DNA from 3 places in the Streptomyces sp. NPDC048504 genome. Region 1 is predicted to be linked to each of the others. Evidence: riboswitches for the same ligand, from Rfam matches in the RefSeq annotation. Region 1 holds a riboswitch; each other region holds the start of a gene.
The links. A riboswitch is a leader RNA that binds a small molecule or an ion and turns the genes downstream of it on or off. The one in region 1 is predicted to bind cyclic di-AMP.
Positions count from the first base shown of each region.

Region 2: linked by a shared signal. The riboswitch ahead of ACGFY9_RS10355 (M23 family metallopeptidase) and the one ahead of ACGFY9_RS12770 (C40 family peptidase) in region 1 are both predicted to bind cyclic di-AMP.
Region 3: linked by a shared signal. The riboswitch ahead of ACGFY9_RS04755 (transglycosylase family protein) and the one ahead of ACGFY9_RS12770 (C40 family peptidase) in region 1 are both predicted to bind cyclic di-AMP.

Region 1 covers NZ_JBICXA010000004.1:408,573-410,767, reverse strand. Annotated here, with positions in the region: gene ACGFY9_RS12780 (helix-turn-helix domain-containing protein) at 1-149, opposite strand, end outside; gene ACGFY9_RS12775 (ATP-binding protein) at 362-820, shown strand; gene ACGFY9_RS12770 (C40 family peptidase) at 913-1,386, opposite strand; cyclic di-AMP (ydaO/yuaA leader) riboswitch at 1,390-1,569, opposite strand; gene ACGFY9_RS12765 (hypothetical protein) at 1,909-2,195, opposite strand, start outside.
Region 2 covers NZ_JBICXA010000003.1:559,807-562,001, reverse strand. Annotated here, with positions in the region: gene ACGFY9_RS10360 (M16 family metallopeptidase) at 1-925, shown strand, start outside; cyclic di-AMP (ydaO/yuaA leader) riboswitch at 1,140-1,299, shown strand; gene ACGFY9_RS10355 (M23 family metallopeptidase) at 1,313-2,068, shown strand.
Region 3 covers NZ_JBICXA010000002.1:105,983-108,177, reverse strand. Annotated here, with positions in the region: gene ACGFY9_RS04760 (transglycosylase family protein) at 1-904, shown strand, start outside; cyclic di-AMP (ydaO/yuaA leader) riboswitch at 1,098-1,279, shown strand; gene ACGFY9_RS04755 (transglycosylase family protein) at 1,289-1,984, shown strand.

The DNA of each region.
Region 1 (2,195 bases):
CCACTCGCGCCCGTCTCGATGCGGCTCACCTTCGACTGGTGCCAGCCGACCAGCCGGGCCGCCTCACCGCTGGTGAGCCCCGCCTCCGCACGCAATGCGCGCAGTTCCGCGCCCAGTTTCCGGCGGCGCACCGCGGGACCGTACTGCATGGGTTTCTCCTTACTCCTTCCGAGCCGCCCAAATACGGTCTGGGGTCGCAGAGTTCACCGCTTCGAGCGACAGATATATGCATATCTTGGTGGATCGCCACCGTTACCGACGCGGTAATGGCAGTCTGGCGAAGAAGCACCAGTCCGGGACCGTACTCGAACCATCCGCTCCGTGTCGGACACCGGTCCCGCGGGAAAGGGACGACCGCGCCATGGCAGACCATCTGGAAGCATCCGTCACTCTGCCGAGCGATCCCGCCTCGGTCTCCACCGCCCGCACCTACGTCGTCGGGACCCTGGTGGAATGGGGACTTCCGGCGGACACGGAGGTCGCCGACACCATCCGCCTCATCGTCTCCGAACTCGCCACCAACGCCGTACAGCACACCTTCGGGCAGTCACCCACCTTCACGGTGGACATCGAGCTGGAGCGTGACGAACGGCTGCACATCGGGGTCACCGACAGCCATCCTCGGTTCCCGAAACGCCTGCCGGCCGCCGTCCAGCAGGACAACGGCCGGGGCATGGTGATCATCCGCTGGCTGACCGCGGAGTGCGGCGGCAAACTCAAGGTCCGGCCCACCCTGGAGGGCGGCAAGACGGTCTCCATCGAGGTGCCCTGGACGGTACCGGCCCGGCCGGTGACCGCCGCGGGCCAGCAGGAGCCGTAGGACAGCGTTGTGAACGTCCCTGGACACCCGAGGGGGTGGCGGCCTGTCAGGTGGCCACCACCCCCTCGGGAGATTCGGACAGGTCTTGGCTCTTAGCTGACCCGGCCGTACCAGACGCTCTTGGTCCAGATCTTCTGCAGCCTCACCACGTCCCCCGTCTTCGGGGCGTGCCAGATCTTTCCCTTGCCGGCGTAGATGCCGACGTGGTAGACGCTGGAGCCCGAGTGGAAGAAGACGAGGTCCCCGGCCTTGCGGCTCTTGGCCGAGATGTGGTGGGTCTTGTTGTACTGCTGGGCCGCCGTACGGGGCAGTTTCTTGCCCGCCTTCTTGTACGAGTACAGCGTGAGCCCGGAGCAGTCGAAGCGGCCCGGTCCGGTGGCCCCGTACCTGTACGGGGCGCCCTTCTTGGACGCCGCGACCTGGAGCGCCTTCGTCGCGGGTGTCGCGGCCGCGGCGTCGGATGCGACGCCCGGTATCACGACGGAGCCGCCAACAGCGGCGATGGCGAAGGCCGAGGCCGTACCGGCCCTGACCATCAGCGACGGGACACGATTGAGCGCAGTCATGCGCAACCCTTCGTCAGCCGCCTGTGAAGGATGACCTGTCGGATTCGGGCTGGCGAAGTTGCCCGGCCGCTGACGCGGCTTCACCCCAAGGGCTGCTCGACCCGGTCATGGCGTGACCGTCCCGGCGACCCGTCGTGCTTGGGTCCTCCACTCCTGCCGATGCAATCCTGTCGACCTGTCATCCGGGCGGCGGCAGGACTCGGCGTCCGCCCGGATCGCCCCGCCGCTGCGGCGGGGTCTTGTCGTCAGACAGGGATCTTCACCTATGAATCTCCGAAAAGCCCAACGGAACCGGGGATTTGTGGGGTTACTCACCACTCACCCGTTCGGGTGGACACCCCCGTGTTCGAAGGGGCGTCGAGGGGTGTCAGGCCCCCGGACCAGCACCGGAACACTTCAGGCGGCCCTCGGGCTACGCGTGTTGCGCAACCCGGACGGCCGCATGGACGGAGAAGTGACTACGCCGATCAGGGGTACGTCGTTCGGCCGGTTTGGACGCCGCCCGAGGCGGCTGTGTCTCCGTCAACTGTCGGAGGGCGCGGGCAGGGTGACGCGCGCCGTGCGGCGCTCCCCGTCCAGCACGCGCAGCGCCCGCGCGAGGGTGGGAGCGTGCAGTTCGGTCTCACCCCGCTGGTGCATCAGCGCCAGCGCGTCCCGCAGCTCGGCGGCCTTGGCGACCAGTGCCTGAGCGGCCCTCAGACCACGGTACGTGTCACCGTTGTGCGCCGGGTTGATACGGCCGAGAAGGTCGGCCACATCCAGGTAACGGTCGATCAACTCGCCCTCGGCGCGCGTCAGTGCGGGCAGTG
Region 2 (2,195 bases), on a different contig from region 1:
GGCCAACCCGTCCCGCCGCGCGGCCAAGGAGCTCTCCAAGGAGCTGTTCCCGGCGACCTCGCGCATGTCGCGCCCGCGCCAGGGCACCGAGGAGACCGTCCAGAAGATCGACTCCGGGGCCGTACGCGCGTTCTACGAGCGGCACGTCCGCCCCGCGACGGCCACCGTCGTGGTCGTCGGCGACCTCACCGGCATCGACCTGGACGCGCTCCTCGCCGACACCCTGGGTTCGTGGACAGGCTCCACCGCGCAGCCGCGTCCCGTGCCGCCGGTGACCGCCGACGACACCGGGCGGGTCGTGATCGTGCACCGTCCCGGCGCCGTCCAGACGCAGTTGCTCATCGGCCGCGTCGGAGCCGACCGGCACGACCGCGTGTGGCCCGCCCAGGTGCTCGGCACGTACTGCCTCGGCGGCACCCTCACCTCCCGCCTGGACCGCGTCCTGCGCGAGGAGAAGGGCTACACCTACGGTGTGCGGGCGTTCGGCCAGGTGCTGCGCTCGGCACCCGACGGCACGGGCGCCTCGATGCTCGCCATCAGCGGCTCCGTGGACACGCCGAACACCGGTCCCGCGCTGGACGACCTGTGGACGGTGCTCCGCAAGCTCGCCGAGGGCGGACTCACCGACGCCGAGCGGGACATCGCCGTACAGAACCTCGTCGGGGTGGCGCCGCTCAAGTACGAGACCGCCGCGGCCGTCGCGAGCACGCTGGCCGACCAGGTCGAGCAGCACCTGCCCGACGACTACCAGGCGACGCTGTACCAGCAGCTCGCCGCGACCGGCACCGTGGAGGCCACCGCGGCGGTCGTGAACGCCTTCCCGGTGGACCGTCTGGTGACGATCCTGGTCGGCGACGCGGAGCAGATCAAGGAGCCCGTCGAGGCTCTCGGCATCGGCGAAGTGACCGTCGTCGCGGCCGAGTAGACGACCCGTAGCGAGCCGACGAGCGGCACGCGCGCGTGGGGGCCCTGGTGACTGAAGAGTCACCAGGGCCCCCTAATGTCCGAATTGGGGGAGAGGTTGCCCGTCTGCCCTGTGGCATGTGCAACAAAACCCGTGATCCGTTTGGGGATTGAAAGTGGCCCCCCTTAGCGTCGGTCCGGCTGTCCGTCAGGCACCGCGCCGCACTCGCGGCACCGGACAGTCATCGCCGAGTCCCCGTACGGCGCGAGCCAGGGGAGCCGGGGACCCAGGTCCCTGGGGTGAATCGGACGCCCGCGCGCACAGCGAGGGGGTCCGTAGGAGACCTTCCTGCTCCGAACCCGTCAGCTAACCCGGTAGGCGAGAAGGAAGGAAAGGACCAGCCACTCCATGGCGTTCACCCGCGCCACCGGGAAGCACCGTCGCCCGAGCCGGACCCACCGCACCACCGTTCGTGCCGCGAGTGTCGCGGCTCTCGCCACCTCCGGCGTCGTAGGCACCCTGGCCGCAGCCCCGGCGTTCGCTGCGGAGCCCGCCGCCGAGCAGACCGGTCTCACCCCCGTCGTCGCCATGGGCGACGCCGTCGCCGAGAAGATCGACGCCCAGGCCGTCGCCCAGCAGCAGGCCGCGGACGAAGCTCTGGCCAAGGAGGTCGCCCGCGCCAAGGCCGCGGCACTGGCCAAGGCGGAGCGCGAGGCCGAGGTACGCGCCGCCCGCGCCGCCGAGCGCAAGAAGCTCAACACCTTCGTCGCGCCGGTCACCGGCTCGTACGTCTCCACGGGCTACAAGACCGGCGGCTCCCTGTGGTCCTCCGGTGCCCACACCGGCATCGACTTCCACGCCTCGACCGGCACCTCCGTGCACGCGGTGGGCTCCGGCACCGTCGTCGAGGCCGGCTGGGGCGGCTCGTACGGCAATCAAGTGGTGATCAAGATGGCCGACGGCATGTACACCATGTACGGCCACCTGTCGTCCATCGGTGTCGCCGTCGGCCAGACGGTCACCCCGGGCCAACAGATCGGCCTCTCCGGGGCGACCGGCAACGTCACCGGCCCGCACCTCCACTTCGAGGCCCGCACGACCGCCGAGTACGGCTCCGACGTCGACCCCGTCGCCTACCTCCGCAAGCACGGTGTGAACGTCTGACGACGCACCTCCGCACTTCCCGAAGCCCTGGCCCGCCCGGCCGGGGCTTTCGGTGTTTCCGGAGCCCTCCTGTCCAAAAAATATCCATGGATTCCGGCCCGCCATCGGAAATTCCCGCTCATTGCAA
Region 3 (2,195 bases), on a different contig from region 1:
CATCGCCATCCCCCTCCTCGGGGCCGCCTCCGCGAACGCCGCCGACGGCACCACCTGGGACAAGGTGGCCAACTGCGAGAGCGGCGGCTCCTGGAGCATGAACGACGGCAACGGCTACTACGGCGGCCTGCAGATGACCCAGGACGAATGGGAGAAGTACGGCGGCCTCGCCTACGCCCCGAGCGCCGACCTGGCCAGCCGCTCCCAGCAGATAGCCGTCGCCGAGAAGGTCCTCGACGACAAGGGCACCTCCGCGTGGACCACCTGCGCGCTGCTCTCCGGTCTCACCACGACCTCGGGTTCGACGGACGTCGACACCGGCCTCGCGAGTGACTCCCCGTCGGCCGGCCCGACCGACTCCTCCGGTTCCGATTCCGCGGACTCGTCCGACTCGTCTGCTTCCTCCGGGTTGTCCGACTCCGGCGCCACGGACTCGACTTCGTCCGACGCGTCCGGCGACTCCGGCAGTGACTCCTCGGCCAGCCCCTCGCCCACCGCGACGGACAACTCCGCCAAGTCCGACAAGTCCACCACCCCTTCGGCCGGCAACGACTCGGTCGCCGCCTCCCCGAAAATCGACGAATCGGACAACTCGGCCCAGGCGGTGGGCAAGTGGAGCCTCGTCGACACGGGCGCGCTCGGCGATTCCGACGAGCAGGGCGAGCAGCAGACCAGTCAGCAGAGCGTCGGCAAGCATCGCGGGGCCAGTGCCGAGGAAAGCGTGTCGCCGCAGACCTACACCGTCCGCGCCGGCGACTCCCTCGCGTCCATCGCCGACTCCCTTGGCTACGACGGCGGATGGCGTGCGCTCTACGCCGAGAACAAAAAGGTGATAGGCGCCGATCCGACCCAGATCGCCGCCGGTCAGACCTTGGACGTCGGTACGGAAGCGGACGAAAAGTAGCAAGCGAACGGCGGGAGTTCACGTCACGCTTCGAGCTGAATGTCCGGTTTGATCAAAGTGTGGGATGAGTCTCAGAAGCCCTGATCGTCTTTGAAATTCCGCCGATTCCCTGTCTACGGTCGAGGCCGCTCGTCACCACGAGCCCCGGTTGCCGCACACGCCGAGTCCTGCCAGCGGCCTCCGGGAACAGTCGTCGCGTCAAGCGCCGTAGGCAGGAGCGGGGGACCCAGGTAAGCGCCGGGCCCGGGAGTCGAGAGACGACCGGAACCGGCTTGGGGTTAAGTCGCGCCTCGTACGAGACGTACGAGTCGCGGCCGGGCAACTCACACGGCCCGAACCCGACAGCTCACCTCGCAGGCGTCGGTGAGGGGATTGGGATTTTCCATGCTGTTTTCCAGCAAGGGCAAGCACCGCCGTCCGTCCAAGGCCACCCGCGTCGCCACGCTCGCCGGCGTCACCGGTGTCGCGATAGCCGCCCCGCTCATGGCGACCGGCAGCGCCTCCGCCGCCACCGCGTCCGAGTGGGACACGGTCGCCAGCTGCGAGTCCGGCGGCAACTGGTCCATCAACACCGGTAACGGCTACTACGGCGGCCTGCAGTTCTCCGCCTCGACGTGGGCCGCGTACGGCGGCACCGCCTACGCCTCCACCGCGAACCAGGCCTCCAAGTCCCAGCAGATAGCCGTGGCCGAGAAGGTTCTCGCCGCCCAGGGCAAGGGCGCCTGGCCCACCTGTGGCACCGGCCTGTCGAGCGCCTCCTACTCCGGCGGCAGCTCCAGCTCGTCGAGCGGCTCGAACAGCTCCAGCTCCTCCAAGACCACCACCGAGCGCTCCACGAGCGACACCACCGCCTCCCGCTCCGCCGAGCGCCCGGCCGCCAAGAAGACCGTCACCACCCCGACCGGCAAGAAGGTCAAGAAGGGTGACGGCGAGTACAAGGTCGTCAAGGGCGACACCCTCAGCTCCATCGCCGAGAAGCACAAGGTGAAGGGCGGCTGGCAGCAGCTGTTCAAGCTGAACAAGAGCATCATCGACGACGCCGACTTCATCTACCCGGGTCAGCAGCTGCACCTTAAGTAGCTCCCAGCTGAACCACAGCGCCCTCACAACCGTGGACTCCACCATGGAGACCTCGTGAGGGTCACCCCCGTCCCCCACGGGCTCCCCGCTCCGGTGCGTGTTCCCCCGTACGCACCGGGGCGGGGCTTTTTGCGTTCCCGGTCTGCCGCCCCCGTCCCCATGCCTGCCGCTTGCCGGGACTTTTTGTTCCGTTCGGAAACAATTTACTCTC